4 regions of the Paenibacillus sp. FSL K6-1096 genome follow, and region 3 is predicted to be linked to each of the others. Evidence: riboswitches for the same ligand, from Rfam matches in the RefSeq annotation. Region 3 holds a riboswitch; each other region holds the start of a gene.
What was found. Region 3 has a riboswitch for cyclic di-AMP ahead of MHI24_RS16570 (3D domain-containing protein). Riboswitches for the same ligand answer to the same signal wherever they lie in the genome.

Region 1: another riboswitch for cyclic di-AMP. It lies ahead of MHI24_RS19010 (hypothetical protein); the one in region 3 lies ahead of MHI24_RS16570 (3D domain-containing protein).
Region 2: another riboswitch for cyclic di-AMP. It lies ahead of MHI24_RS06600 (hypothetical protein); the one in region 3 lies ahead of MHI24_RS16570 (3D domain-containing protein).
Region 4: another riboswitch for cyclic di-AMP. It lies ahead of MHI24_RS01635 (APC family permease); the one in region 3 lies ahead of MHI24_RS16570 (3D domain-containing protein).

Annotation. Positions count from the first base shown of each region.
Region 1 is NZ_CP150274.1:4,260,822-4,268,811, forward strand. It holds gene MHI24_RS18985 (ATP-binding cassette domain-containing protein) at 1-842, shown strand, start outside; gene MHI24_RS18990 (ABC transporter permease) at 835-2,124, shown strand; gene MHI24_RS18995 (zinc-dependent metalloprotease family protein) at 2,435-3,064, shown strand; gene MHI24_RS19000 (hypothetical protein) at 3,086-3,778, shown strand; gene MHI24_RS19005 (hypothetical protein) at 3,866-4,054, shown strand; gene MHI24_RS19010 (hypothetical protein) at 4,137-4,589, opposite strand; cyclic di-AMP (ydaO/yuaA leader) riboswitch at 4,725-4,897, opposite strand; gene MHI24_RS19015 (hypothetical protein) at 5,116-6,447, opposite strand; gene MHI24_RS19020 (MerR family transcriptional regulator) at 6,575-6,976, shown strand; gene MHI24_RS19025 (oxidoreductase) at 6,973-7,971, shown strand.
Region 2 is NZ_CP150274.1:1,456,934-1,464,923, reverse strand. It holds gene MHI24_RS06610 (MMPL family transporter) at 1-951, opposite strand, end outside; gene MHI24_RS06605 (TetR/AcrR family transcriptional regulator) at 980-1,606, opposite strand; cyclic di-AMP (ydaO/yuaA leader) riboswitch at 1,936-2,114, shown strand; gene MHI24_RS06600 (hypothetical protein) at 2,487-2,987, shown strand; gene MHI24_RS06595 (SPFH domain-containing protein) at 3,003-4,427, shown strand; gene MHI24_RS06590 (Lrp/AsnC family transcriptional regulator) at 4,585-5,262, shown strand; gene MHI24_RS06585 (patatin-like phospholipase family protein) at 5,338-6,135, shown strand; gene MHI24_RS06580 (hypothetical protein) at 6,158-6,460, shown strand; gene MHI24_RS06575 (AarF/ABC1/UbiB kinase family protein) at 6,474-7,990, shown strand, end outside.
Region 3 is NZ_CP150274.1:3,716,883-3,724,872, reverse strand. It holds gene purR (pur operon repressor) at 1-12, opposite strand, end outside; gene ispE (4-(cytidine 5'-diphospho)-2-C-methyl-D-erythritol kinase) at 159-1,013, opposite strand; gene MHI24_RS16595 (small, acid-soluble spore protein, alpha/beta type) at 1,211-1,390, opposite strand; gene MHI24_RS16590 (Veg family protein) at 1,555-1,830, opposite strand; gene yabG (sporulation peptidase YabG) at 2,082-2,990, opposite strand; gene rsmA (16S rRNA (adenine(1518)-N(6)/adenine(1519)-N(6))-dimethyltransferase RsmA) at 3,057-3,941, opposite strand; gene rnmV (ribonuclease M5) at 3,938-4,489, opposite strand; gene MHI24_RS16570 (3D domain-containing protein) at 4,647-5,804, opposite strand; cyclic di-AMP (ydaO/yuaA leader) riboswitch at 6,083-6,311, opposite strand; gene MHI24_RS16565 (TatD family hydrolase) at 6,510-7,280, opposite strand; gene MHI24_RS16560 (HD domain-containing protein) at 7,335-7,990, opposite strand, start outside.
Region 4 is NZ_CP150274.1:379,439-387,428, forward strand. It holds gene MHI24_RS01620 (iron ABC transporter permease) at 1-528, opposite strand, end outside; gene MHI24_RS01625 (iron ABC transporter permease) at 525-1,586, opposite strand; gene MHI24_RS01630 (ABC transporter substrate-binding protein) at 1,721-2,758, opposite strand; gene MHI24_RS01635 (APC family permease) at 2,927-4,744, opposite strand; cyclic di-AMP (ydaO/yuaA leader) riboswitch at 4,873-5,032, opposite strand; gene MHI24_RS01640 (disulfide oxidoreductase) at 5,217-5,651, opposite strand; gene MHI24_RS01645 (DsbA family protein) at 5,648-6,400, opposite strand; gene MHI24_RS01650 (ATP-binding protein) at 6,493-7,990, opposite strand, start outside.

The sequences.
Region 1 (7,990 bases), 540 kb from region 3:
GAATTAGTCTCAAAGTGGAGCGGGGCGAGATTTACGGCCTGCTGGGTGCCAACGGCGCCGGCAAAACAACGACCATGCGTATGGTCCTCGGTCTGATCTACCCGGACGGCGGCCGTATCCTATATAACGGTAAGCCTTACAGCAAGGAGCTTCAGCATCTGACAGGATATCTCCCTGAGGAACGGGGGCTGTATCCGAAGGTTAAGGTCAGCGACCAGATTATCTATCTGGCCCGGCTGCGCGGGATGCCGGCCAGTGAGGCGGATAAGAGCCTGAAGTATTGGCTGGACCGGTTCGATGTTCCGGAATACTACAATAAGAAGATTGAAGAGCTGTCCAAGGGTAACCAGCAGAAAATGGGCTTCGTCGCTGCCGTGGTTCACAAGCCGGAGATCCTCATCCTGGATGAAGCCTTCAGCGGCCTTGATCCGGTGAATGTGGAGCTGCTGAAGGATACGGTCAAAGAGCTGCGCGATCAAGGCACCAGCATCCTGTTCTCCACCCACCGGATGGAGCATGTCGAGGAGTTATGCCGCAATATTACGATTCTTGACCGCTCGAATACTGTCGTTCAAGGTGATATCCGGGAGATCAAGAAGGGATACCCGCGGGAGCATGTCGTCCTGCGCACTGCCGGAGAAGTGACCGGGCTGGCGGAGATTGCCGGAGTGACCGGAGTGGAGCGGCAAGAGCGGGGATATCTGCTGTCCATCAGCGAGATTGGCGCTGCACAGCGCATTCTGCAGGCGGCGATGGCTCAAGGCGAGGTCGAGCATTTCGAGATCAAGGAACCGACGCTAAACCAAATCTTCATCAGAGCGGTGGGTGAATCCAATGAATAAAATGGCAACCATTATCGGCTTCACATTCAAGAACAAGGTAAAGACGAAATCCTTCATGATCACTACCCTGATCCTGGTTCTCCTGCTCAGCATCGGGATGAATATCCCTTATCTGATCAAGGTGTTCAAGGGAGAGGACGGTGCCAAGGACGCGACACAGATCGGAGTCGTTGCCGAGCAGGGCTTCCGGCCTGCCGAGCTGCTGCTTGCTTATACCCCGCCGGCTGAAGCAGAAGATAAAGTCGTATTCACCGCTTATCCTTCCGCCGAGGATGCAACGCTTAAGCAGGGGATTGAGGATGGGAAAATTGAAGGGTATCTGACTTTTGCCGCAGAGGGCAGTGAAGGTGTGCCCCCGGTAACGTATCACAGCAAAGACGGAGACATCAGCAGCAAGCTGAGAACGAATCTGCAGGCCGCCTTGCAGCAGGTGAACACCGGCCTGATTGTCGGCGACAAGCTGACCGAGAGCCAGGTGGCGGCGATCTTCGCTCCGGTGTCGATCGATACCGCGCAGCTTAGTACGGACGGGGCTGCGGGAGGCGCAGACCAAGTTCGGGATAAACCGCCCATCAATTATGTGGTGGTCTACGTCCTGCTGATGCTGTTCTTCATGTCCGTCATGATGACCGGCAACATGATTTCAGCCGAGATTACCTCGGAGAAAAGCTCGCGCATTATGGAAATCCTCATTACCAGCGCTTCGCCGTTAACTCAAATGTTCGGCAAGGTCATCGGCATTTTCCTGGTCGGACTGATGCAGATTGCCATTATCTCGGCCAGCATTGCAGTTAACCTGATGCTGCCGCACAATTCCGGCATTCTGAGTGATTTTGATATGGATCTGGGCCAGCTGGATGTAGGAATTCTTGTATATGGCTTCATCCTGTATATCCTGGGCTACTTCCTGTACGCCTTGATGTATGCCGCCGTCGGCTCGATTGTCAGCCGGACCGAGGACCTCGGCCAGGCTGTCATGCCAGTGATGATGCTGGGCTTCGTCAGCTTCTACCTGCCGCTGTTCAGCATCTCGAACCCGGATACGCTGCTGGTCAAGGTAGCCAGCTTCGTGCCATTCACCTCTTCGCTCAGCCTGCTGCTGCGCATCGGGGTCGGGGAGGTCGCCCTCTGGGAGATCATGGTCTCGCTGGCGATCCTGCTGGCGACCACCTTCCTCTTCGGCTGGCTTGCCGCCAAGATCTACCGCACCGGCGTCCTGATGTACGGCAAGCGCCCTAGCATCAAAGAGATCAGAAAAGCGATGAAGGCTTATAAAATCTAAGAGTGCACACAACTAAAACCTAAGGGCATAATGGATTTCGCGCAAGGGATGCTGGCAGGATTGTAAGTTACGGGCTGCTTAGACGCTTGTGACCTAATGAATAGTTGTTGTAGAAAGACCCGTCCAGTTCAATGGACGGGTCTTTCTTTGAAACCATTGAACATTAATGAAAAAAATACCATAAAAGTATTGATAGAGGAAGGAATAATATGCAAAATATAACCATATCTAGATTTAATAACTTATGAGGGAGAGGTGCATTATCTACATGCAGAGCAAAAGGAAAGCGCTAACAATTTAGCTTGTAGCATTGCTAACGTTCACTATTCCTATCTTAAATTCTACTGCAAACGCACATGAAATTTATTATACCGGTCCAACGAGTAATCCGACTGCTTATCCAATTAAATGGGATAATATCAGTAATGGTAAGGCTTATTTGAAAATTAATGGAGATAACTTAAGCACTGAATACAGTAGCGCATATACTACTGCCTCATATTTATGGCCCACTTACTCACAAAAAGTAACAACAAGCCAAACCAGTTTTGGGGCTTCCACTCTGGATATTGCCTCGACCACTAAAGCCTATTGGGACCAAAGATTCGGTATTATAGGAACGGGCGTACTTGGAATAACTGACTCTAAGTCAACCGACGGATACATTATTAATTCTTCCAATGTACAAAACTCCTCAAGGAAAATTAGATATGCACAAATTTTTATGACACCCTATACTTCCATGTACAGTGGCTCCAATCCAACTATTCATAAAATTGCAACAATTACACATGAAATTGGCCATGCCCTCGGGTTAGGCCACCCTAACGAACTCTATTACCCAACTAATGCTGAGTCCATTATGAGAACTGGTGGAAACTATGAAGATTATTATGTTCCAAGACCACATGATACTAGTGATTTAAATAATAAATATTAAATATGTTAATGGAGGGTTGAGATGAACATCAAAAAAATAATAACTGCTGCCGCCACGGCATGTATTGCTTTTGGATTAATCACAGGCTGTTCTGGTCCTTCCTCTTCCACTACGGATAAGTCTTCAGCCACCAGCCTATCACCAGAAAAAATAAACGAACTGCGTAAGGAGTATCCATTATCCACGGGCTCACCACAGAATGTCGATCTGCGGGATCTGACGTTTAAAGAGGTGCTGGATTATACTGATTCGGTCATTATAGCTGAAGTGGTTCAGCAAATGCCGGATTTCAGTGTGGACTTGATTACTGAACCTGGCACTCCAGAGGGTAATCTGGCAGAGAAATTAGAAGCATCCGGTGAGGAGCCGTACCGGCCGGAGTTCACCTCATTTCAAGTGAAGGTCGAGGAAGTTGTTACGGGTGAAGAGGTTAGCGACACGATTAACCTTATCTATAACTCTGAGTTTAAAGGAATTGAGCCAGAACTCAAACCAGGCATGAAGATTGTCGCAGCGGTCAAAAAGGGTGTCGGTAAAGAGCAGGAAGGAAGCTACTCTTTTACCCGGTATGGCACGTATTATGTGGTCGAAGACGACTATGTGCTGTCTGCATTTGAGGGACAGACAGAAGAGATGAAGGCCTTCTCCCGGGAGACCAATGGTTATAAGCTCGATCATCTCATTGCCGAGATTGAAGCGATGAAGGGGAATTGAGAATCCCCCACCAGCCCGCCCAAACTGGTTAAACATCTGCCGATAGTGTACCTTAGTACTATTAGCAGTTGGGAGTGATGAGTGGTTATGAAGAAAAGTAGAGGAATTCCCGTGCTGGTTGCGGTCTCGATTCTGCTGATTATTATCAGCAGCCTGATTCCTGCAGACCGGTCTACGTGGCTGGGAGCGTTACAGACCTTGCTGCTGGGTTTGGGGCTGCTGGGCTGCTGCATGGCGTTCATGCGGTTCGTCAAGGGCGGGAAGGGCAAGCGCTGATCTGCGCCATGAGTTAGAGCCGTAGCGGAAGCTGCGGCTTATTGCAGGTTCAGGCCCCTGTGATCAGACCACGCCCTCCCCCTCACCCCGCCGTAGGCTGGTGGACCGCCGGGATCTGGGAGCTGGCAGCCGCCATCTGTTCCCTTATGCTTCTTAGCTGGACCTTCAGCTCCGGGATGCTGCGCTGGAGAATTCCGCTGATGTCGGACAGGGGAAGCTGCAGGCCATACCATAGAGCGCTGACGGTCATATCCTCCCAGCTCAGCAGGGCACAGGTACAGCGGCTGCGGTCCGGGGCCAACAGGGCACACTGCCGGATGCACTCGCGGTAAGCGTCCGCAGCGCCGGCATTATCCGGGAGGCGGCCCTTTGCCCACTCTGTATAGAGCGCTGCGAAGGTAGCGGCAGCGGCTTGTTCGGCGCGGGCTCCTTTTTCCAGCAGCAAGCAGCTAAGGGCATAGACAGGTCCGCTGTAGTCCTGGACATAGTCGGTGAATCCGGCAGCGGCTGCTGCCTGGGGTAAGGGGTCTGGCATGTGGACACGTTCCTTCCTGAATGGCTAACGGATGGGTAAGGCTTCATTAAGCGCAAAAAACCGCAGACAGAGGAAGACCTCTGCTGCGGCTAGTGGTGCAGGCGGAAGACGCCTGACGCCATAACGTGGCGGATCATGATCTCTCTCTTGGCGCTTACGAGGTTAGCTGCCGGATTCGGGCGGTGAGAGTCGCCCTACCTGCCGGAGACGGCGCAAATGGCCCTCTCCTTCGGATTCACCCCAAGTCGGCCTGACGGCCGGATGGTTCCCCCGTTTTCCGCATAGCGGAAATTCAGCGTGCATGAATATGCTAATTTTCATGAATGCGTTCAATTGCTTTCAACACGAATCATACTCTTTTCAGGAGCCCTTTGTAAAAATGGAAAAGAGTGCTTTTTGCCTTGTTTTCAGTAAATGGCTGTATGGCTAATCATCTGGAAGCCAAAACTCATATATGTAGCTGATTATCTGCCATTTATCTCGCTCAATCGCCGGTTTATGTTTTTTTAGCCAATTTACGGTCCTATCACCACCACAGCGGGCTATTCTGATTCTTCCAGGCAATGATCCGCTTAACCTCACGAACCGATCCCGTTGTAATTTCATAGCCGCTGCGCTCTGTAGCATGAAGGTCCAGGAAGTGCAGCATGCCTCCGTAAGTCCCCACGGCCAGCAAGGTCTCATCTGGATTGACAGCTAACCCTGATATGGTGCTCCCGGCATAGTAACGCCACAGTTCTTGGCCTTCTGCATTAATGAGCCTCAAGTAGCCATAAGCATCGCCAATGACAACACCATCCTCCAGAGCGGCTGCCGCATAGACCCGGGCTTCCTCGTTCACGACCGGATAATCCTGTTCCGCAGGGAACTCGCCCGCCTCCACCTGTTCAAGGGACACGGCAAGGGTAGCACCATTATAGAAGTGGCAGGCATTGTACCATACGCTGCGCTGATCCTTCGTAAATATAGTATAGTGCGGGTAGCTGGATTCCGGATTGAAGCTGTGCACCTGCCCTGTAGTGATGTCATACAAAAGATGATCGCTGCCCTGGCTGCCAAGTGCGATCCATCTTCCGTCCGGCGATACAGCACCATGCGCCATATCAATCTCGATATGCTCCATCTCATCTTCCTTATATTCTTCGAGATCCGGGTGCAGCAATTTCACGCTCCATGACTTCTCTTGCGATTGCTCGACCAGGAAGATTCCCTGGCTGGTGACCAGCAATAACGCATGTCCTTCGTTAAAAGGAATCACTTCTTCCAAGGGTAACTCCTGATCCAGGCTGTCTATGTTCAGAACGGGAAAGTCCGGGTCCAGCGATTGAATCTTCCCGTTCAGCTCCCGCCAGGAAAGCTCAGCTACAACTTCTCCCTGCAAGGTGCTGTCCATGGATTGCATAATGGTAATGCCTTGCTTGCCCGCGAGGGCATGGAGCTGATTGCCGGGAGAGGCCCCGACCAGGCTGTATCCGCTAAATACGGAAAAAGCCTCATTGTGCACAGTCACCACAGCATTATTCTCCCAGGGTGAGCCGGTGCTGAAGACGACATCATCATTACTTATAAAATGGATACCGCGAATCGCCCGCATTTCCTTCTGGAACTGCCGTTCCAGCGGCCACGTTGCTGCCGGCAGCTGCTCCCTCAGCTCAGCGATCTTCCCCTGCTCATTAGCCCCGCGGATCATTTTATAGACCTTGGCGGCAAGGGCAGAACGTGAATCCCCTGCGGGCTCATCCCCCGCCTTGTCCCAGCCTTCAGTCAATCCTTTATGGACATAATAATTAATATCGTTAACATAACGTTGTCCTTCTGCGCGCCATTTGGCGGCGGCGTCTTCTTGTAGCCAGTTCAAATGATCATTCCTCCTATTCCAGATATATGTAATTATACAATATTATCATTTATGAATCGCCGATCCCGGCTTGACTTGGACCATACTCCAGCGATTATGATTTGAGACGAAGAAGGAGGTGGACGGCATGGAGCCTGTATACACCATTGCCGAGGTTGCCAAGCGGACAGGGCTTACCCAGGATACCATCCGCTATTATGAGAAGATCAAGCTATTGCCTCCGGCGACACGCAAGGAGAATGGCCAGCGCGCATACAGCAGGCAAGAGCTGGACCGGGTGCATTTTGTGGCGATCCTCAAAAGAACCCATATGCCGCTGCGCAGAATTCAGGAATATATCGCGGCTTCTGCCCAAAGTGACTATGAGGCATGTTATCAGGTGCTGGACGGGCACCGGATGCTGATTGAGGAGCAGCTTGCTGAGCTGACGGATGCGCTGGAGCTGATGAGATACAAGCTTAAGAACTTTCAGGAGATCAAGGACGGCAGGTTCATCGCCGAAATGGAACGGAGGAGGGACGGACAATGAATACAGAATGGAATGATGTGCGGGGGAGACAGCACCCGATTCCTTCAGGCTATGATGCGGACACTACAGCAGAGGAAGTTATACAAGGACATGATCTCAGCGGTAAAATAGCGGTCGTGACCGGCGGGTATTCCGGTCTGGGCCTGGAGACCACGCGTGTGCTGGCTGCGGCCGGCGCTAAGGTGATTGTGCCGGTACGGACACCGGAGAAAGCGCGGCATACCCTGGCCGGCATTCCCGGAGCCGAGATTGCAGCGCTGGATTTGCTGGACCCGGCATCGGTTGATGCCTTCGCCCGGCAGTTCCTGGACTCCTGCCGTCCGCTTGATATCCTGATTCACAGCGCCGGAATTATGGCTACGCCGCTGACCCGGGATGCCCGCGGATATGAGGGGCAGTTTGCCACCAATCATCTGGGTCATTTCCAGTTGGCTGCCCGGCTGTGGCCTGCGCTGGTGAAGGCCGGGTCCGCAAGAGTGATCTCTGTGTCCTCACGCGGGCACCGGATTGCCGGGATTGATTACGGGGATGTGAATTTCGTGCGGCGGTCTTATGACAAATGGGTTGCCTACGGCCAATCGAAGACGGCGAATGTTCTCTTTGCCCTTGAGCTGGATAGAAGGGGGCAAGCTCAAGGGGTCCGGGCATATGCTGTGCACCCCGGCAGCATCCTGACCGACCTGGCCCGGCATCTGTCAGAGGACGAGCTGCGCGGTATGGGAGCATTGGATGAGGAAGGCAAGCAGATTCCGGCCAACCGCATGAATCAGATGAAGACGGTCCAGCAAGGGGCGGCAACCAGTGTCTGGTGCGCAGTGAGTCCGCAGCTTGAGGGGATCGGCGGTGTATACTGTGAGGATGCTGATATTGCTCCACTTGCCGGGTCCGGGGATGCCTATCAGTCCGGCGTACAGGACTGGGCGGTAGATCCGGCAAATGCCCGTCGGCTGTGGGCATTGAGCGAAGAGATGACAGGGGTGGTCTTCCCGGCCTGACCATCCTGAACAATATAAG
Region 2 (7,990 bases), 2.3 Mb from region 3:
GGCGCTTAGCTTCTCATCAAGAATGAGGCGGCGCTGCCGGTTCACAATGAACAGCGAGTAGTCGATCCCTACAGCCAGACCGATCATTACGGCCAGTACCGGGGTGATGTCGTTCATCTGGATCAGGCTGCCCAGCGCGAAGGCGCCTCCGACACTGATGGCCACGCCCAGCAGCGCAGTAATCAGCGGCAGACCGGCGGCCACCACCGAGCCCAGCGTCATGAATAATACGATGGCGGCGACGGCAACTCCGATAGCTTCGGTGGAGCCGATGGCCGGAATGCTTTTGAGCGAATCGCTTGGAATCGCTGTAATCCCGGAGCCGGACTGTTCGACCTCGGTCACTGTGTCGATGATATCATCCGGCACATTGGAGGGCAGCGAGGTCTGCTGCACGGTGAACTGGAACTGGAACAAGGCAATATTGCCGTCCGCCGACAGCATTACGCCGGGAACAGGCATGCCGTCAGCCATCAGCGGGCCGAACGGGACCGCTTGGGCCGCGGCAGCGCCTTGGCCTGCGGCGGCAGCGGAAGGATCGGCGGCAGCACCTTGGCCTGCGGCGGCAGCAGAAGGATCGGTAGCGCCTTGACCAGCCGCAGCAGCTGCTTGGGCAGCCAGCTCAGCAGGGTTGATGACATACTCCATGCTGTACACATCATTGATCGCCTTCAGCAGCAACGCAGCGCGCTCCGGCGTGTCCAGCCGTTCGCCTTCAGGTGCAGTGAAGGCTACACTTGCCTGACCTCCGGCCGCAGCGGGCAGCTCTTTGGACAGCTTATCCAGCACTTTTTGCGACTCGGTGCCTTCAATTTTCATCTCGGAGCTGGACTGAATGCCGTTCACTCCGATAAGGGTGCCGATCACACCGAGTATGACGATCCAGACAGCAATGAACATCCAGGGCCTGGCATAAGCCGATTTGCCTAAACGGTATAGAAAAGTAGACATGAATGGTTTCTCCTCTGTATCTCTAAATTTAGAAGCCGTTGCGTAAGTAAGCGAACATCGAATTCAAATATTGGTCAAACGGCATAGCTTCGGAGTCTGCACTCAGCTGCTCGCCCGGCAGCATCACATTCAGCCGTCCGTCCAGAATGGGCACGAAGGCCCCGTAGACGGCACCGGCCAGCAGGTGGGTATATCCATCGGCATACCGTCCATGGGTGAACTGCTCCAGCGTCTCCTGGGCGGTGATCTGCAAATGCCGGAAGACATTGAGAATGTAAGGCTCCAGGGACGGATGCTGATGCGCCAGGGAGACGAACTGCCGCAGCTTATGCAGGAACTCCGAGGTGAATTGGAGTTTCAGCAGATTGTACAGGACATCGAGCGGCGTAGCATCCGGCGGCTGAGCGGCCAGCGTGTGATCCGCCTCTTCTTTCTCTTTGGCTGCAATATTGCCAATGAAATAAGCGGCGACCGCCTCCTCCTTGCAAGAGAAGTAATTGGCAAAGGTCCGCCGGGAATAACCGGCCTTCTGCACCACATCGTCCACAATGAAGCCGTCCATGCCGTGCTCAAGCGCAAGCTCAAAGGCGGCGGTGGACAAGGCGTAGGCGGTGGCCTCCTTTTTTTTGTCCCGCAGGTTCAGTTTGGAATTCAAGCTTCCTGTTTCCTCCTTTCTGCTGCTATTGCGCTGAATAGCATGGGTTGAATAGTAATAGCTATAGGTTATATTATTGCCCAAAGGGCAATGTTGCACAATGAGCATCTAGTGACGGAAATGTGAATATTTCAAATTTTACGAATAAACCCGCTTTCGCAAAAAGGCGCAAGAACGAGCAAATCCCCGGCCGCATAAGAGCGCAGCGCAAGAATGCGCCTTCATTCGTATAGGGACGGCGGGTTTGGCTTCTTTTGCCAACTGCCGCGTTTTACTTTGCCGGGCCGCAGGCGTAAGATTCAATCATCAACCGAATGACATAACACTGTTCTCACAGGCGGCTGAATTCCGTTACGGGAACGGGGGAACCAACGGGTGAAGCGGCGGAAGTGATGCTGCTGCACTCTGGGGTGAATCCTTACTGCGTGCTGCTATGACACCGGTAAGGTAGGGCAATCTCGCTGCCCGAATCCGTCAGCTAACCCCGTAAGCCTCGAAGAGAGAGGATGAGCGCCATGATCGATTAACCGACCACGGAGAGCCCTGTTGCTGCTGTGGTCTTTTTGCTGTACGGGTAAGGGAGGAAGCCCTCAGGTTGCGCTTGAAGTGGCTGGGGGGAAGGAGCCGGAAGTTTACTGGGGGCGAAGAGTGGACGGGAGTTAGAGTTAATGAAGAGCACTAGTGCACCCGAACCACCTTGCGCCTCCGCTCCCATCTAACCAAGCAGTCCTGCTTGGAAACCCAGGCGGATTAGTAACGGCGATAGTAATACAACATCTTATAACAACAATAATTAATCACTTGACTCATCACCACAATCCACTGAAAGGAGGGGATTACCATCGCTACTGTATTCATCGTCTGCTTCTGGGCGGGGCTGGTGCTCCTGCTCAGCGGCAGTATTCACGGGCATGGCCTGGCGGGACATATCCATGCGGGTGGCAGTGATGCCGGAGGGCCGGGGGTACTGCCGATTCTGCCGCTGATGGTGTCGGTCACCGTCTGGGGCGGCACGGGTTACATGCTGACAAAATTCAGCGGGATGCAATTGCTGCCAGTGGTGCTGGTCTGCACCGTGATTGCCCTGCTGCCGGGCATTCTGCTCTATACGGTGCTGGCCCGGATCATGACCCGGTACGACAGCAGCATGAGTGAATGGGAGTATGACCCGGCCGGTCAGCTCGGATATATTAGCATCGCCGCAGCGGACGGAGCCGTCGGGGAGATGAAATATGTGCTGCTCGGCACCATGCGCTCCATCGGCGTAAGGGCTGAACCCGGACAGGAGCTGAACCGGGGCGACCGGGTGATTATTGTGCGGGTGGAGAAGGGGCTTGCAGCGGTAACGCTTTTTGAACGGGAAATGGGACAAATTGAATAGGGAGTGTCGGAGCTAATGTTAATTCTCTATGTTACTGGAGCAATCGTTGTAGTGATTCTGCTGGTCCTGTCCAGCATCGTGACCGCGTATAAGAAGGTACCGCCCAACCAGGCAATGATCGTATACGGCCTCGGCGGCAAAAGAGTGGTGCAAGGCGGCGGGACCTTCGTCATCCCCGGCTTTCAGAACAATAAGACCATCTCGATGATGCTGATGAGCTTCGATGTCATTCCGGCGCAGGCCATGTTCTCCCGGCAGGGCATCAAGCTCAACCTGGAGGCCGTCGCCCAGATTAAGATCAAAAGCGATCCCACCGCAATCCTGACCGCCAGCGAGCAGTTCATTGACCGGCCGGAGGAGGACCGCGAGACGATTATCCTGCATTCGGTGGAAGGCCATCTGCGCGGACTGATCGGCCAGCTGTCGGTCGAATCGATTCTGAAGACCCCGGATGAGATCAACAGCAAGATGCGGGAGACCTGCTCAGAGGACCTCGACAAAATGGGGCTGGAGGTCGTCAGCTTCACCATCAAAAAGATTACCGATGACAAAGGGTACATCGACAATATGGGGGTACCCGAGATTGAACGTATCCGCCGTGATGCCAGCATTGCCAAAGCGGAGGCAGAGCGCGACATCCAGATCAAGCAGGCTGAGGCGGAGAAGGAATCCTCGATTGCCAAAGCCAATGCCCACCAGGCGACGATAGAAGCGGGAACGGCAGCCCGTGCGAAGGAATCCCTGTTCGAGAAGGAGCTGAATATTAAGCAGGCCGACTTCAAGCTGGAGACCGAAGTGAAGAAGGCGCAGGCGGATCTGGCTTACGAACTGCAACAGAACAAGATCAAGCAATCGCTGGTCACCGAGCAGGTCAAAATCACCCAAATGGAAGCCGAAGCCAACCGGACGGTCCGCGAGATTGAAGTTGAGCTGAAGCAGAAGGAGCTGGAGGCGACAGTGATCAAGCCGGCTCAGGCGGAGAATCAGGCGACCATTATGAGAGCGGAAGCCGCCAAGCAGCGGCAGATTCTGGAGGCGGAAGCTGAAGCGGCCACGACGACCAAGCGCGGGCTGGCAACGGCGGAAGCAGAGCTGGCGAAAGGGAAGGCGAATGCGGAGATCGTTCAGCTCGCCGGGGCAGCCGAAGCAGGAGCTTTGCAGAAGAAAGCGGAGGCCTACAAGCAGTTCACGCAAGCGGCGCTGACCGTGGAATTCCTGAAGATTCTGCCGGAGCTGGCCGACAAGATCGCCTCCCCGCTGGCCAAGGTCGACAAGATCACGGTCATCTCCCAGGACGGCGCTTCTTCAGGCGTGAACAAGATTACGGGTGATATCGCCAAAATTATGGCCCAGGTTCCAGAGCTGACCCAGACACTTACCGGCATGAACGTGACTGAGGCGCTCAGCGGACTGCTTGGCCGGGATAAGGAGCAAGGGTAGGACTTGAGAGTTTAAGAACCTTCAGCCAATGAGGGTTCTTTGCCGTTTCTGCCCGTGAATCTTAGATTGACGAACGAAGGAAGGGAGTGGTAATATAAAAAACACAAAAAACCAAAAAACCAAAAAACCAAAAAACAAAAATTCTCGAGGTGCATCTATGCCACTTACAAAACGACGGCTGCAATTATTGGGGCAGCTGGTTGAACTGTATCAGCGCACCAGCCTGCCGATTCATTATGAGACGTTGGCCCGTTCACTCGGAGTCAGTAAATGGACGGCTTATGATATGCTGAAGGAAATCGAAAAGCTCGGGTTTGTAACCCGCAGCTATGAAGTGAACTCCAAGGACACCGGACGTTCTCAGGTAGTGTTTGCTCCAACCGTCAAGGCGTCCGACCTGTTCAAACAAAATTTGAGCGATTCCTTAAATCCGGCGGACTGGGAGCAGACGGTGGCCCATATCCGCAATCTGCTCCAAAGCGTAAAGAATGGCAATGTTAACGACCTGATTCAAAGAATGATGAACGAAATTCCTTCCAAGTCATCCAGCATTGAATTCTGCGGCTATATTCTCGGACTGCTGCTGGTCTATGTGAAGAAGCTGGGCGGTAGAACTGAAATGCTGATCCGTCTTGTGGTCTCCAAAACACCGAAGAGAGAGAACGGAATGCTGATGTTTGTCGGAACGGTTCTCGGGACGGTTATTCAAGCCATCAATGACGAGCTTGGGGACGAATTCACAGAGCTGGTATCCGAATTTCTCCGCATCATGGATCAGCTGTCGAGTCAAGACCAACAACGCTTGTTGGATCTGCTGCACGAAGCTTTAGCTTGACAAAGCTTCTGCTTTTTGAGTTTTTGGGTCTTTTGTGACTTATTAAAATAAATCCGGATGGAAGTGGAGTGCCATATGGGGAGAACAGGACTTGCATTGGGCGGCGGAGCCGTCAGGGGGCTGGCGCATCTGGGCGTATTGAAGGCTTTTGAGAGACATGGTATCCGGATAGACCGGATTGCCGGCACAAGCATGGGCGGGGCCATTGGGGGCCTATATGCAGCAGGCATCTCTGCCGGGGATATTGAACAGCTGCTGCTAAGAACACCGAAATACCGTTTGCTGGATATAGGAATCCGGCACAGGGGCTTGTTTGCCGGCAATACGGTCCATCATACAATCAACGAATTGCTGCAGAGCCGCGGTAAGCATGACCTGCGAATCGAACAATTTCCGGTGGAATTCAGAGCGATTGCCGTAGATCTGATTCGGGGCAAGCAGGTGGTGCTGGATGAAGGTGAGCTGGGCGTTGCACTCCGTGCTACCACCGCATTTCCAGGTGTTTTTGCACCGCTGATGGCTGGGGATCAAATGCTTGTGGACGGCGGGGTATTGAACAACCTGCCGGTGGAGGAGGTGCTGGGCGGGGATATCGATTATGTGATTGCTGTGGACGTGGCGAGAGAGCATGAGAATAAGCCGCCGCGCAATATGTTCGAAGTGGTCTACCGCTCGTATAGTCTAATGACGGCCGAGCGTAAACATGCAAGCCTGAAGCTGGCGGATTATGTGATCCGGCCTGACGTTGGCTCCTATGCAGCCTTTGACTTTACCAAGACACAGGAATGTATCCGAGCGGGAGAGGAGGCTGCCGAACAGAGCATGGAGGAGCTCAAGCATCAAATTCAAATTCGTATAGCAAGTAAATCATGATCTTATAAGGAGCTGGAGACGAATGAGAACAACATTAGATAAAGCGATAATGCTGGGGATTGGCCTGGCGGCTGCGGGGAAAGAACAAATTGAACTAACCGTCGGGGAATTAGTCAAAAAAGGAGAGGTGAGCCGTCAAGAGGCCCGTTCCCTGGCAGATAAGCTCATTCACCGCAAGGAGGCAGAGGAGCAGCGGATGGAAGCGCGGATTACCGGACAGGTTCAGGCGCTATGGTCCGAACACAACCAGGCGGTCTTGGAGGAGCTTGGGCAGTTGAAGCTTCGTGTGCTTGCACTAGAGCACCAAAAAGATCTACATATCTAATGGGGGTGCTTGATTGGGGGTACAAAAAAGGTTCAGACAATTGCAGCGTTACCGGACGATTACGTCCGCAATCGCCCGCAGCGGATTCGGATTCATTGTCCACAGCAGCATTGGAGCAGACGGTGTTTCTGCAGCAAGTGAAACGGATTGGCCGGGTGCAGGCAAGCATATCCGCCTGCTGCTGGAAGAGCTGGGTACTACATTCATCAAGCTGGGACAACTGGCCAGCACCCGGCCGGATCTGGTTCCGCAACCTGTTGTGAAGGAGCTGATCAAGCTTCAGGATGCAGTGCCTCCGTTTCCGTATGCCGATGTATCGAGAGTCATTGAAGAGGAATTGGGAGCTCCGGTCTCACAGCTCTTTCGCTCGTTTGAGCCCGTACCTATGGCTTCCGCCTCGATAGGACAGGTTCATCGTGCAGTTCTGGCAGATGGCAAGGAAGTGGCGGTGAAGATTCAGCGGCCGCAGCTTTCCGCGCTGGTCGAGACAGATCTGGATATCCTGGCAGATCTGGCGCGGCTGGCTGACCGCCGGGGCAGCTGGATGGCCAGCTACAGCCTGACCGAGGTGGTGGAGGAGCTGGGCAGAGGACTGCTTGCCGAGCTTGATTATAGCCAGGAGGCTGCTCATCTGGAACACTTTGCCCGCACGGCGGGCAGGAAGAGCCATCTGCGCATTCCGGCCGTGTACCGGCCGTATTCCAGCAAAAGGGTATTGACCATGGAATATATCGAAGGTATACGCTTATCGAATGTGGAGCAGCTGAGTGAAGAGGGGATACGGACCTGTGTAGTGGCTGAACGGCTCGCAGGTGCTATTTTTCAGCAAATACTCGTTGACGGTGTATTTCATGCCGATCCCCACCCTGGCAATATTCTCGTTCTCTCCGGGGAAGAGATTGCGTTGCTGGATTTCGGGATGGTTGGACGGTTATCTGCGCATACCCAGAAGCATTTCGCTTCCTTCATCATCGCTCTGCGGAACAGAAGCTCCAAAGGCGTAATGCGTGCCATCGAACAGCTCGGCATGATCCCTGAGAAGGTGGACCGGGATAAGCTGTACATAGATGTAGAGGAGATGCGGCTGAAGTTCTACGATATTCCGCTTAAAGATGTGCGCTTGGGAGATATGCTGAATGATTTGTTTGGCGTGGCGTTCAAGCATGGGATACGTGTTCCTTCCGAGTTAACGATGGTTGGCAAAGCCATTCTTACTACAGAAGGAGTAGTTGCTGAGCTGGACCCGGATTTCAGTATGCTGCATGTGGCAGAGCCGATCGGAAGAAGGCTGTATCTGGAACGGCTGAGCCCCTGGGGTTTTTTGAAAAATACATTTGAGGGTGTCCCGGATTATCTGCAGATTATGGGCGAGCTGCCTATAACAATGAAACGTATAACTGCAATGTTAAACAAGGGGAAGGTGCAGGTGGAGGTAGTCTCTCCACAGCTTGAGCAGCTCATGAAGAAGCTGGACCGGATCAGCAATCAGATGTCCTTCAGTATAGTTCTGCTTGCGCTAAGCCTTGTGCT
Region 3 (7,990 bases):
AAGTTTCTTCACGGAATGCTCCTCGCCATATAAGCTGAATTTAAGAATGACGTTTATGCTTGATTCTTAAATTCACTTTATACAAAACCGAATATTATAATGAATAATATCATTATTGTACGGATTTATACAAGTGGAAACGGTCTGGCCGGAATACGCTAGCTCAGCGAACGCACCGCATAGACTTCCTTGCAGAAGCCGCGCAGCCCGTTATAGATTCTGGCTACCTTCGACTGCCTGGAGACCAGGCCGAAGACTGTCGGGCCGCTGCCCGACATCAATACGCCGTCCGCCCCCAGCTTCTCCATCGCTTCCTTGAGCTGCTGCACTTCAGGATGGAGCTTCAGGGTCACATCCTCCAGCACGTTCCCCAGGCCCGCACAGACAGCTGCGAAATCGCCGGCCTCAAGGGCCTGCCGCATCCGGAGCGCTGACGGATGAACCGCGATCTGATTCGCGCGTACGCGTCCGTATACCTCTGCCGTCGATACATTGATCGGCGGCTTGGCCAGGATAACCCAGCATTGCGGCGGGCTCTGGATCGGAGTCAGCCGTTCCCCCCTGCCCGTAGCCAGGGCCGTGCCTCCGGTGACGCAGAACGGGACGTCTGAGCCCAGCTCGGCGCCCAGCTCCTGCAGCTCCTCTGCCGGAATACCGAGGCGCCAGAGCCGGTTCAGGCCGCGCAGCGTGGCCGCGGCATCGCTGCTGCCGCCGGCCAGACCGGCGGCAACCGGGATTCTTTTGTCCAGATGGATATGTACACCGCTTCTTACGTTATACCGATCCTTGATCAGCCGTGCAGCCTGGAACGCCAGATTCTTCTCGTCCAGCGGAATATATCCGGCCTGGCTAGAGATAATAATGGAATCCCGCTTCAGCTCAGACAGCTCCAGTCGGTCGGCCAGATCGACCATCGTCATGATCATTTCTACTTCATGAAATCCATCAGGCCGCTTGTGCAGCACATCCAGCATCAGATTGATTTTGGCCGGCGCTTTCTCATACATTTTCAAGGCGTTCACCCACCCTCGCTTTTCCCGTAAAAACAACTTAACATATTATATGAGAAACTTGCAGTGAAGTCCATTATATCCCCCCGCAGCCTGTTCATACACCAAAACAACCCCACAACATATAAATTGTTATCGATAAAAAAAGGCACCGCCCGCAGGCGATACCTGTATGCATGAACGTCCTCTCCCCCGGCAGTCTACGATTTGCGTGCTGCTGCTTGTTCAGCCAGCTGTATTGCCCGTTTCACCATATTCCCGGCATCAGCCGCCCGGATTCCGCCCCAGCCTTCCCGCTCCACAGTCTCGTAGAAGCCAAGCTCCTTCGCCAGCTCCGTCTTCAATTCCTCCGACATCATGCCCCGTCTTCTGCGGCTCATTTCGGATTCCTCCCTTTGTGCTAGTGGATGATGAACGTACTGCCTCTGTAGTATGCGCCGAGGGGCCATATCCATTCCATGTGAAGGATAAGTTATCATGTGAAACATAGAAATTCTTATATTCGAAAAAAAACAGCCCCCCTGCCGGAGGACTGTCCGTGACGCTAAGCTTTGACATACATTATCCGCATCTGCCCATCGTCTTCGTTAACTGTGATTTCCACAGATTCAGTAAGTATATCGGCATAGCTATAGGAGACACGCTTGAAGCTCTGCTGCTCCTGATCCAGTTTGACAATAAAAACAGAAGGGTACGTTTCTTCCAGGACACCGGTACGTTCAACCGTCTTGCGACGGCCCCCGTTAGCCCGTAGTGTAATCTTGTGACCGACGTGAGCTTCGAGACTGCGTTTGATTTCCATCAGCGCGTTATTAGCCATTCCTGACGACCACCTCTTTTCTTGTCCATTATACAGTCTTAAGAGGTGAATGTCAAATTAAATAAATAATTATAGTGGATGATAAATTCATTGTCAACGGAATTTTTTTAGACAGTGATTGTCCCGGCTTAATCACCTTGTTAGCGGTATTCTTGCGTTAGCACGTTATCCTCTCCATTAGAACAGCTTGTCTTCAAAATCAATAAAAAAGGATATGCACTTATGCATATCCCGTCCGCCTTCAGGCGCAATTACATTATGGATGGCGTCACCTTCAGTGTAGCCAGGTTATTCAGCTTCGGCATCCCGATGCGGAAGCTCCCGCGCGTCTCGATCCCGCCCATCCCCTGATTTCCGCTGATGGTATGGTTCAGGACATCGCCCAGATTCACCGTATCGCGGATGGAGGTAAATGAGGCTTTGGCTGCCACATAGACGGGATCAAGGGCATGAATGAGGATTCTGCCCGGGGAGCTGGCGAAGTTCGCGCCGTTGCCAAGCAGCGCCTCGAAATGGGACTGGCAGGCTCCGGCCACAATCGTCAGCGCATCGAAATTACGCTCATATTCGCGGGCTACCCGGATTGCAGCCACGAAGCTCTGTGAATTTTTGTAGCTGCTCAGGCTGTAGAGATCGTAATTCTGCTGCTGCTTCAGCACTCCGTCATGGCCGGTAATGACAACGATATCGGGACGCACACGGGGCAGCAGACGGAACAGCGTCTCCGCCATTTTGGATTCATGGACATGATGCCCTTCCGCCGGAATGCGCAGCTGCTCGTAGAGGCTCAGGCTCTTCTTGAGATACAGTGCGTCTCCGTCCAGATGCAGCACCTTGCCCGGCACTTCAAAGTACGCCGGTTCCTGCGGAGACGGAGACCATGAACCGGAGGCCCCGGCTACACTCTCTCCGCTGCGCTGGCTCTGCTCCCGCCGGTCCTTGCGCAGCCAGCTGAGCGATTCATTCGCCTTGATCTGCGCCTGCTGCCCCCGCTCGCTGACCCGCGTCGGCGGCACCTGCACCAGATCATCCAGCGGTGAATCCGCCAGCAGACGGAACTCCGTTCCTTTGATGACTGCCCGATTCTGCAATATATTGTCTACCCGGAAGGTCACATCGCCGCCATAGGATTTACGGATGACCAAGTCTCCTATATTCATTACAACACCACCTCTACCCCATGGTATGGGCAAAGGCCCCGGTTGGTTCATCCTCCGGGGGGGGATTTATGATATTCCGGCAGCCAGCAGGACCGCGCTCAGACGCGCGTACTCCTCTATGCTGAGCGTCTCGCCGCGGCGGGACGGCTCAATGCCCGCCTCCGCCAGCAGAGCCTCCAGCCGCTCGCGCCCTTCGCCGGGGAAGAAGCGGGCCTTGAGATTATTGGCGATCGTCTTGCGCCGCTGGGTGAACGCCGCCTGGACAACGCTGAAGAAATGCTCCTCATCCGCCACCTCTACCGGAGGGCGTTCCCTGACCTTCAGCCGGATCACCGCCGATTCCACATTCGGCTGGGGAATGAATACCGTCCGGGGCACGATGCAGACCAGCTCAGGCTCGCTGTAATACTGCACGGCAATGCTGAGGCTTCCGTACTCCTTGCCGCCCGGCGCGGCCGCCATGCGCTCAGCAACCTCCTTCTGGATCATGACCACGATATTCTCAAGCGGCAGCTTCTCCTCCAGGAGCTTCATCAGGATCGGTGTTGTCACGTAATACGGCAGATTGGCTACGACGCTGACCCGGTCCCTGCCGGCGAAATCCTCAGCGAACAGCTCCTGCAGATTCACCTGCAGCACATCGTCGTTGCGGATCTTCACATGGGGGTAAATAGACAGCACATCCTTCAGGATCGGAATCAGCCTGCGGTCGATCTCCACCGCTGTCACCGCTCCGGCTGTCATCGCCAGCTTCTCGGTCAGCGCGCCGATCCCCGGTCCGATCTCAAGCGCACCCGCCGCCTTGTCCAGGCCGGCGGCGTCCACGATTTTCTCCAGAATGTTCTGATCGATCAGGAAGTTCTGGCCCAGGCTTTTTTTGAACGAGAATCCGTAGCGCGCAATGATCGCTTTGGTTCTGGTCGGGGATGAGATATGGTCAATGCCGCTCATGAAGTGATGCCTCCCTCGTCAATTTGGGCGACTGCCCGCGCGAACTCCTCGCGTGTGATGCCGAACATCGCCAGACGTTTATATAGCTGCTTGCCGTTGCAGTACCCGATGCCCAGCAGATTGCCAAGCTGCATTCTCCGCTCGGCCGCGCGGGGATGCACCATCAGGCCGGCAGCCATTAGCTCGTCCATTCCGATTACGGCCGGAGCGCCCTCAAAGGAGGTATGGACATGCTCCAGCGCATGGCGGATCGCTTCAGGCGAGGCATTCTCCACGCCAATATCCCCCTTGCGGGTTGCGTCCTTCTCCGGGATGAAGGCGTGCTTGCAGCCGGGCACCTTGGAGGAGACGATTTTGCGGATACGCTCCCCGGCATGGTCAGGGTCCGTGAGAATGATGACGCCTCTGCGCTCCATAGCCAGCGCTATCTTGGCAATGACCTTACGGTCCACGGCGGAGCCGCCGGTTTCGATCGTGTCGGCCTCTACCGCGCGCTTCACGGCCACAGTGTCGCTTTTGCCTTCCACAACAATTAATTCCTTGATCATCGATAAGTTGACTCCTTACTCCAGAACGCAAAAAGAAGAGGATTCGCTCCCCTTCTTTTTGGCTAAAGAATGTATAAGTGATGAGCGGCAGCTCTCAAGCTTCGTAAGTGCTTCCCTCACTATATCCTATATACCGCTAATTTGCAAAAGTCCCGCGTTAATTCAGCTCCGGCTTCACCGGTCCGATGACATAGAGGGTCCGTGACTTCCGGCCGAAATTACGCGCATGGCTCAGTGAATCGTAATAGACATCCACCTTATTGCCTTTGATGGCACCGCCGGTATCCTCTGCGCGGCGGAATCCTAATCCTTCAATGTACACCCACCAGCCAATCGGAATTACATTCGGATCAACAGCGATAGTACGCCCTTCTGTCACACGTGTGCCTGAGGCGGTACGGGTTCCAATACCCGGCTCCTGCGAGGAATACGCCGTCATGGATACATTTTTGATCATGCGCTTATACTCAAAATTCACGCCTGCCTTGCTCGTTACCTTGTTCGCCTTAGCGCTGACTTTGGATGATTTGGAGGTTGCTTCGGGTTTGGAAGTTGTGGCCACAACAACGGGCTTAGGAAGAGGCTTGGTGCCCACGGCAATCACCTTGTCTTTGGTGACTGTGTGTACTTCCTTGCCGATCATGCGCATGGATGCCAGCTCGCCATCGTGATAGACCTTCTCGATGTGCTGGATCATTACGCCCGGCTTGCCTGCCTGTGCTACCCGAACGGTTCCCTTGGTTAATGAGGGGTCTGCTGTCTTGATGACCCGGAACGGCAGGTTGGTGGTCCGCTGGACGACCTGCTTGTTAACCCGGACAATCTTGACTTTCATATCGGCAGATACTGCGGTGTCTTTCGAAGGGTAAATCTTGTCTAAGCCTTCCAGGCTATAGCCCAGCTTGCCGATTGCCTGACCAATAGTATCCTCGGTCGTGAATAATACCTTTGTCTTTCCGTCCGCCGTAAGGATGAACCTCTGTGCGGTGTTAATAACGACACGGTCGCCGTCTTTTATCTCATCACTAAGGGCAAAAGATAATTCATCATGCTCCTGGAGCGATATCTGTTCTTTGGCCAGTACATCACTGAGCAGCGCCTCGCGCGTCTCCAGCGTCTGTACCCGTCCGTCTATGACTAGAGTAATTTCCTTTTTGCTCTGACCGTGTACGTACAGCAGAATGAACAGTGCGATCACAAGGGATAACACACCGGCAAGCAATAATACCCGGGGGTTGACTTGCTTCCACCGTAATGCGAAAGACCTGCTGGATGATTGCGAATCATGGGATACCTCTGGTTGGAATACGCCCACTCTCTCCATCCTCCTTACATAGCCCCGTCGTCCAAGTATATCAAGGTGACTGAATCACTTCTGACGAAACTAAGTTTGAGATTACAACAGGATACGCCCGCATTGCTTCAGCGTCTCCTGCTCATGGATCGCCTCTCGGCATGGTGACTCCCGGATCTGTTATATAACAGTATGCCGGGATCATCCGCAATATTCAAAACAAAAAAGCCAAGAAAGAGTTCACAGAGGACTCTTTCGTGGCTTCTCCGGTGTCGAATACAGGCGGCTATGCACGAGGTTTCCTCTCTTACTTACGCTTACGGGGTTAGCTGTCGGGTTCGGGCATAAGAGAGATGCCCTATCTTAGGTCACCCGCTCACGGCGGTTGCCCTTAAATTCACCCCAAAGACCACGTAAAGAAATCAAATAATTGTCTGCGGCAATTCTGTGCTGTGCTAGGTACGTTCATGCGGCAGAGCAATTATCGGTTCCCCCGTTCTCCATACGGAGATTAAGCGAGACGATCCATGAATAAGTGGCTGTCACTGAAACAACAGCTCACTGCACTGAAAAGATGATATCCTGTTTTGATGCATGTTGTAAAGGACGATTCAACCACGTTTACGTAAAAAAATCATTAAAATATTGTAATATCCGGCTGTTTTTCGATTAAAAAAGTTCAATATATCGGCTATACTTCATTTTTGACCGCTTTTACTCGCTTTTTCAGACTATCCCAAATCGTTCCAGTGCGTTCGCATACGTAATTTCCGCCAATTCCTGTAATTCCAAGCCTTTTATTTCCGCTGCTGCCTCGGCGACCAATCTCACATGAGCGGACTCATTTCGCTTGCCCCGGAACGGGTGTGGTGTCAGGTATGGCGAGTCCGTTTCGATCAGGAGCCGGTCCAGCGGAGTCTGGGCAAGCACCTCTTTGGGCACCCTGGCGTTCTTGAAGGTGATAGGCCCCCCGAAGGACAAATGGAACCCGAGATCCAGACACATTTTGGCAGTCTCCCAGCTCCCGGAGAAGGAATGCATCACGCCTCCCACCTCACTGGCCTTCTCCTCGCGGAGAATGCGGACAACATCCTCATGGGCATCCCGGTTATGAATGCTGATCGGCATCTTCAGCTCACGGGCCAGGCCAATCTGCTTGCGGAATACTTCATGCTGCACATCCTTCGGAGAGGTATCCCAATAGTAATCCAGCCCGATCTCGCCGATGGCAACGACCTTGGGATGGGCGCACAGGGAAGCAATCCATTCGAGGTCCCCGTCCTTCATAGTGACCGCATCCTGGGGATGCCAGCCCACCGCTGCATAAATATAATCATATTGCTCAGCAAGCTGCATCGTGGTCGGAATCGTCTCGCGGTTGAAGCCGATATTGATCATTTTGCTGACTCCGGAGGCATGGGCGCGGGCAATCACCTCTTCGCGGTCTTCGTCGAATTGCGGCGCATCCAGATGGGTATGTGTGTCGAATAACTGCATGAATGAACATCCTTTCTGCCTTAATTTCTATAGTATAGGGTCAAGCTTAAGCGGTTACCTGGCGAAAATTTCTGCTATCCTTGCCGGCAGCTGCGGAAGGGCTTTCTGTACCTTATCCTGCGGAAAATAAAGATGGTACCGCCCCCGGTGTATTCCGCTGATCGAGCGGACAATATCCGAGACCTCAGAGATTTCCCTCAGCCGCTCATGCCGGTCCAGCAGCAGGATCTGTTTGCTGTCGAATCCGTCTCCCGGACGGAACACATCATAAGGCAGATCGGTGGGATAATCAATCTCCAGATCATAATCGGCACGCAGCCCGGCCGCTGAGAAGCTGCGGCGGATTTCGTCAATCGTCTCGGAATCGAGATGCTCCGTCTCTACATATTTATACAGCCTGCGGTGAATAAACCGGCTGCACAGATCGCTCAGCACCGGGTCGTCCTCCAGCGTCCACTGCATGAAGGCCGTCTGCATCAGCGCCTCATCCAGCAGCAGGTACTGGGCCACCGACACCTCTCCGCTGAACAAATCGCTTAATGGCTCAATCATGAACCGGAAGGCATGTCCCTCCAGCACCAGCTCCTTGGCTCTGCGGAGAATCTGCCGGAGAATAATCTCCGAGCTGCGGGTCACCGGGTGGAAATAGACCTGCCAATACATCTGATAACGGGACATCAGATAATCCTCGATAGCGTGCATTCCTGATT
Region 4 (7,990 bases), 3.3 Mb from region 3:
AAAAGCATTAATTCCGGCGCTCACGACAATCCCGATCAGAATCATCCGCGTCGGCGAGAGCCCTTCCTCACTCCTGTAAGACAGGAAATAGATCAGTGTTGCGGTAAGCGAAGCCCCGGCCAGCGCCAGCAGCGGCAGCACGAAGATGGGGGCTGCTGTAGTAGCCGGCACGAAGGAGATAAAGATCAGTACGGCGAATCCGGCTCCGGCATTGATCCCCAGGGTGGAAGGCTCGGCAAGCGCATTCCGCGACAAGCCTTGCAGAATAGACCCGGATACCGCAAAGCCTGCACCGATCAGCAGGGAGATCACAATCCGCGGCAGCCGGAAATCAAACAGGATCAGCTGCTGCTGCTTGGTGCCGTTGCCGGACAGAGTATGTAGAACTTCGAGCGGTGATAACCGCATAAATCCGGTATTCATACTGACCAGGAACAGAATGAAGATAAGTACGGCAAGTAAGGTTAGAATACTGATATCTCTGGAACGGCGTTGTTTTGCCGGGAGGATTGACAGGGTCCTGTTCATTGCAGCTCCCCCTTGCGTTTGCTGGCCAGATAGATGAAGAACGGTACACCGAATACGGCAATCAAGGCACCTATCGGTGTTTCATAAGGCGCATTAATCATTCTGGCCGCAATGTCGGCAACCAGGACCAGAATACTGCCAAGGACCGCGGAGCAGGGAATAATCCAGCGGTAATCTACCCCGACGAGATAACGCGTAATATGAGGAACCATTAATCCGACAAAAGCGATCGGACCGACCGTGGACACCGCCGCTCCTGCGAGGATGACCACGATAATCATCCCTGCAGCCTGTACTAGACGGGTGCGCTGGCCGAGGCCTGCGGCGACATCCCGCCCCAGACTCAATAGCGTAATCGAGCGCGATAGCATCAGCGAACCGATGAGGGCTGCCGCGACCCAAGGAAATATAATCTGCAGTTGCTTCCAGCTCGCTCCGCCAACCCCGCCGGCCATCCAGAATGCGATATCCTGGGAGAGGCTGAACAGAATGGCGATGCCCTGGCTGACCGCCAGCAGCAAGGCGCTTACTGCCGCACCGGCCAGAGTAAGCCGGAGCGGAGTCAGACCGCTGTGAGAGAGTGAACCGATTCCGAACACCAGCAGCGAGGCCACAGCCGCTCCAATGAAGCAGTACATCATGATGTACGTGAAGGATAACGAAGGTGCGAAGGCAAAGGCCAGGGCCAAGCCGACGCCCGCCCCGGCATTAAGCCCGAGCAGTCCGGAATCCGCCAGCGGATTGCGGGTCATACCCTGCATAATTGCCCCGGCCACAGCAAAGCATGCGCCCACCAGTGCTCCAGCGGCAGCCCGGGGAATACGCAGCTCCCGGATGACCTGATGCTGCGGCAGCTCCGGATTGAACCGGAAGACTGCCTCCCATACGGTAGCCAGCCGGATATCCGCTGCGCCAACCGATACAGATATCATCAGTCCGAAGAGAATCGCCGCTATTCCCAGCACGAGAATCGCTGCTGCGGCAGCCGGCCGCGAGCGGACACGTGTGTTTCCTTCATCAGAAGGAGCTTTCAGAGCAGAATCTGTGGATGAAGCCATTACCCGTCTCCTTATTATAGATGATTATGATTCTCATTATCGCAAAGATATGGATATTGTTCAACATTTAAAAGAGGCAGGCTCCTATATCCTGAGGATATAAAAGCCTGCACAATGCTCCGCAGATAAAGAACTTATTTTACAAAGCTGCTCAGAATATCATCGATGGTCTTGGAATTGGCTATAGGACCGCTGTACAGCCAGCTGGTATCTTTGCCGAACTCGTGAACATTCCCTGCCTTGACGGCCGGAATCCCCTTCCAGACAGCCCCCTCCGTAATCTCAGCTCCGTCTGCCTTGTCACTGTTCACCAGAATGATATGCTCAGCAGTCAGCTCAGACAATTTCTCAAGTGAAATCGGGTTCCACGGTGCTCTGGACTCCTCAGGAATCTCAGTCACCAGATTCGGAAGCTTCACTCCAAGATCGCCATACAATACCGCACCGCTGCTGCGGGTCTCATCTACGATGAAGAAGTTCTTTGACACCAACCATAGAACAGCTACTGAATCATCACCGATAGCAGCAGAGACGGCAGCTTTGGCGGAAGCAGCTTTCTGATCATAGTCTGCAATGACCTTCTCAGCTTCCGGAGTCTTGTTCAGCAGCTCACCGATCTTGAGCAAGGCTGCTCGCCAGTCACCGCTGACTTCATCGCCAAGTACATAGGTTGGTGCGATTTTGTTCAACTGGTCATAGAGACCGTTCTGAACTGTGCCTTCCGACTGGACGATGTGGAAATCCGGCGTGAAGCTGGTGACTGCTTCCAGCGGCAGATCATAGCTGATCGGCGGAACATCCTTAAGCTCAGCAGCGAGGTATTTCTGAGTACCATTCTTAGTAGACCATTGGGCAACCGGAGTCACGCCAAGCGCTACAAGATAATCCTCCAGATAAGAAGCAATGACGCGCTGAGGATTAGCGGGAACAGTCACCTGATGACCCATGGCATCCGTTACGGTCTTCTCCACAGCGGGTGCGGCAGTTGCTGCAGGTGCCGCTGAAGCCTCCGCAGCAGCTTCCATTGTTGCCGCAGGTGCGGTGGCTGCTGCATCGTTACTGCCTGCATTGCCATTATTATTTCCGCAAGCGGACAGCAGCAGTGTTGTGGTCATCAGTCCGGCCACCGCCAGCTTCACACTTCCTGATCCTTGCAGGTTGAACGAAAACATTGAGTACCCCTCCTGTTGTATGTTCCCCTCATGAATGGCAAAAGTCCTGTTACCTTTACCTTGTCTATACTGATGATATTGATTCTCATTCTCTCTGTCAACTATAAAAACGAAAAACAGCCGCCTCCGCACCACGCAGAGACAGCCGTCTTCATCGAATCTTCTATATTATTTGTGCAAATGGAAAGGTACAGTCGCAATAACTATATCCTTCTGATTCATCAGATAAGAGCGGATGAACAAGCTGGTCTGATTATGCAGCACCGCCTGCCACCAGTGCTTGGTCACGAATTGCGGAATGAGAACGGTAATATGGTCTGTAGCAGCGGTCTTCCACTCCACGGTATCGATAAACTTCACCAGCGGGCGGATGATGCTGCGGTACCGGGAGCGCAGCACGATCAGGCGCACGCCCGGGTTCCACTCCTCCCACTTCTGCTCCATCTTATGAATCTCTTCCTCATCGAAGCCTACATATACTGCAACCACATTATCCGTCAGCGACTTGGCATAACTGATCGAATGCAGTACGGCCCGGGTAACCCCGGCCACCGGCACGACCACAGTACTTCCCTTAATGCAGGGCTTGTCGGTAGCCGGACAGATCCGCAGCTGGTCGGCAATGTTCATATAATGGCGGTGAATCCGGTGGAACACGAAGATCACGACCGGCAGGAAGATGAAGGCCATCCAGACGCTGGAGAACTTGGTGATGATGAAGATCAGCGTAATCGTTAACGTGGTCAGCATCCCGACCGTATTCACGGCGAACTTGCTCTGCCAGCCTTGCGGCTTCGTCCGGTACCACTGGACCATCATCCCCAGCTGTGACAGGGTGAACGGAATGAATACCCCGACCGCATATAACGGAATCAGGCCTTCTGTATTCCCGTGAAACGCAGCTACCAGCAACGCGGACATAATGCCGAGGAAAATAATCCCGTTGGAGAAGCCCAGCCGGTCGCCGCGCACCATGAAGGCATGAGGCAGATATTTGTCTTTGGCGAACATGAATGCCAGCAGCGGAAAGGCGGAATAGGCTGTATTGGCCGCCAGGAACAGGATCACCGCCGTAATTCCCTGAATGAAGAAGTATAACCCGCCGCGGCCGAACGTGGACTCGGCAATCTGCGAGACCACTGTCGCCTTCTCATCCGGTACAATCCCGTACCAGTAGGCCAGCAGCGTAATTCCGGTGAACATAATGCCGAGAATCAGGCCCATCAGCATCAGCGTTTTTGCTGCATTTTTCTCCGCAGGGGCCTTGAAGTTAGGAATGGCATTGGAGACCGCCTCCACCCCGGTGAGCGCAGAACAGCCGGAGCTGAACGCCTTCAGCAGCAGGAACATGCTCACGTTCGAGACGGCCGAGCCAATCTCGGGAACGCTGGCATGGGTGCCGCCGGTCATGTATTTGAAGACCCCTGAGATAATCAGGACAAAGATCGAGACTACGAACAGATAGACCGGGATGGCGATGAAGGACGCCGATTCGGTTACCCCGCGCAGGTTGATAATCGTTAAGAGCAGAATAACGGATACCGCAATAAGTACACTATGACCATGCAGGCTCGGAAAAGCGGAGGTAATCGCATCCGTACCCGCCGAGGCACTTACCGCCACCGTCAGGATGTAATCGACCAGCAGCGAGCCTCCGGCCAGGAGGCCGGTATGAACCCCGAGGTTGCTTTTGGCGACAATATAGGCCCCCCCGCCCTGTGGATAAGCGAAGATCGTCTGCCGGTAAGACAGAATCAGAATGGCCAGCAGGCCCAATACGGCTAATGCAATTGGCAGGGAATACCAGATCGCGGTAAATCCGGCGGCGACCAGTACGATTAAGATTTGTTCTGTTCCGTAGGCTACCGACGAGAGCGCATCAGAAGACAGGACAGCCAGTGCTTTCACCTTGGATAACTTTTCATGATCGAGTTCGTTCGACTTCATCGGACGCCCGATCAATAGTCGTTTTACCTTGCTTACCATTGTAGTAACAGTTCCTCTCTTGGTTGAGTTGAATCGGGGTTCCGTGCGCTGTTTTCATAAGTGGATTTCATAAATGCAGGCACCAAAATAAGCATACGGAAATGATCCGCATGCCTAAGAGTGCATGGTCATTATCCCACTGTTGCTTACGAGGTTAGCTGGCGGATTCGGGCTGTGGCAGCCCTACGGTTACAGGTCCTGAAACCCGCTCCCGATTCACCCCTTTTGGCCAAGGCCAAAGTGTGGTTCCCCCGTTCTTCCTTCCGGAAAATTCAGCGCGTATTCAACTTCTCACAAGGACTAATATTAAGCTACAATGCCCCTTCCGTAAAGCGGTGAAACAAATGAAAAAAGAATGAAAAGCATCCAAAACCACCAAATCAATGATCCGGTAAGTCTAGATCTTTCATTCTCTTTCATTATCCCTTTAAGACGTGATTTTACAGGGTTTGTGAAGATATTTGTGCAGCACTTATTCTGCCGTTTCCTCTTCGCGGCCAGTCCATAGCAGAACAGCAATTAATGCAAATGCGATGAGGGCCAGCAGAGGGACGGTGATGAACCCGAACCAGTTCAGATAATCCTTGTTGCACGGGACGCCGATGGTGCAGGGAATCACCTTGCTGAGTGCAGGAATCTTCTGCTCGGCGTAATGATAGATGGAAATACTGCCGCCGATCAGACTGAGGGGAAGCACGTACGGAATGATCCGCTTGTCCGCCCGGTAGGTCGCGATCCCCAGCAGGAACAGCTGCGGGTACATGAAGATCCGCTGGAACCAGCAGAGCTTGCAGGGCTCATAGTGCAGCACCTCACTGAGATACAGGCTTCCCGCTACAGCCACTACACAGACGAACCAGGCCAGATAGAGACAATTGCGGCGGCAGAAGGCGGAGAAGCCGGTCATGGGGTTGCCGCAGCTCCCGCTGCTTCCTGAATCCGTGCATCAATCTCTTCCATATTAAACGGCTCCTTCACCTTGACTCCATTCACGAACAATGAAGGTGTATTCGTTACCCCGGAATCCGTTCCTAACTGAATATCCCGGTCGAGCTCCTTCTCATAGGTGCGTTCGTCAATATCCTTGCGGAGGACATCGTAATCTACCGGCAGCTCCAGCTGCTTGGCAAGACTCACCATGTAGTCAGGAGTGGCCCATTCCTTATCCTCGGCACCCTGATTCGCGTAGATGGCATCGAAGTATTTCCAGAAGGCCTCCTGGTTCTGGTGATAGACCGACAGCGCAGCGAGTGAGGCGGTACGGGAGTCAGGGCCGATAAAGGCCAGATTCACGAAGTAAAAGGACGCCTTATTCTGCTCCACATACTGCTGAACGATCTGCGGCTTAATCACTCCAGTGAACTGGGCACATGCCGGACACTTATAATCGCCGAACTCCACGATCTTCACCGGAGCATCCTCCTTGCCGAGCCGCATCATCTCGCTGTAATTAAACGAAATCGGAGCAGCATTGGAATCTGAGTCCGTGTCTTTGGAGGCGAGCAGATATAATCCGACAAAAATAATGATGACAATAGCTATCGTGCTCACGATCACAATTCTCGTCTTCTGCTTCTGCTGCTCCAGCTCTGCCCTGCGCTTGTCCTGCTTGCTCATTTGGGGAACCGTGACTTTATTCTTTTTCGTTTTGCTCAAAGAGAGTTCCTTTCCGTCCTCTGGACTAAGGTGATTAAAGTTCAGTTACTTTTCATTAGTATATAATTAAACCTCTGCTGTTGGCAAACCCATTATCCGGCTTCTGTGGCCCCGGACGAGGAGGCTCCGTCATCCCCTCTGTGGCTTCCAAAGAACACTTCTGGGGAATGCTCCAGCGACTGCAGTACAATCCGGACGATGAACCGGGTGCCGCCGCCTTCTGCCGGCTCCGCCCAGATCTCACCCTGCATCAGATCGACCAGCTTCTTGCAAATTGCCAGCCCCAGGCCTGTGCCGGGGTATTTGCGGTTGTGCGAGCCGTCCACCTGAGTGAACGATTGAAAGAGCAGCTTCAGCTTATCCGGCGCAATGCCGATCCCGGTATCACGCACCGTGAACTGGAGCGCCTGCGCACTCCCGCGGATGCCGTAGGATTCCGCTTTGACCGTAACAGAGCCGGAGGGAGTGAATTTCACGGCATTGCCGACCAGATTAATCAGAATCTGGCGGATTCTTGCCTTGTCTCCGGCATAATGGTCAGGCAGCCCCTCTTCAATCTCCAGATGAAGCGATACCGGCTTGTCTTTGGTACTGACCACGAACAGATCTACACATTCCTGCAGCAGTACCTTCAGCTGGAAGGGCTCCTTCGCAAGCGTCAGCCCCTCCGCCTCCAGGCGGGAGATATCCAGAATGTCGCTCATCACATGCAGCAGCGCATGGCTGCTTGTACTCTGCAGCTGCAGCAGCTCCAGCAGCCCCGGGTCCGTCAGCTCATCGGACAGCAGCTGGTTGATGCCGATAATTCCGTTCAGCGGGGTACGGATTTCGTGGCTCATGGTGGCCAGAAACTCGCTTTTCATCGTAACCGCACTCTCTGCGGCATCCCGGGCCTGAATCAGCTCCTGCTGATACTTCATCAGGGCGGTGATATCCTCGGCTACGATATAGACCAGCTGATCGGCATGATGCTGCAAGGGAAAGACGGTCACGCTGCAGACCATCTGCTCGCCGCCCTTGGTACGGATCTTCAGCTCCAGCTTGGACGACTGGCCGCGCGATGCACGAAGCACAGCCTCCCTGACTGCGTTCTCGTCCCGGTCACTGTATAAGATGTGTTTATAATCCCCCAGTTCCTCTCTTCCATACCCTGTCAAGCTGCGCAAGGAAGGATTGGCACTGATGATCTTCTTGCGGGCCGGGTCGATACACATCACCATATCCGGGCTATGCTCGAACAAGGCGGTATACCGCTGCTCATGAAATGCTGCCGACTGGATGATCCGCTGGCGGTCTCTATATAGAAGTCCGAGGACCACCGACACAATGAACAGAAAGGCTCCTCCCAGGATCAAGCCTAATACTGAATCCTTCAGCAGCGGAGTCTGCCCGGTGTAGAGAAGCGATTCATCAGCCTTGAAGACGAACCCGGCCATGGCTACATAATGGATGCCGGCGAACGAACCGGTCAGCGTGAACACCAGCAGCAGCTTTTTGACACTGAACATGTTATAGGAATTCTCCAGCCATTTAGGATCATAAGACGCAGTAACGACCGGAATAATCAGGGCGAACAGCACCGCCAGAATG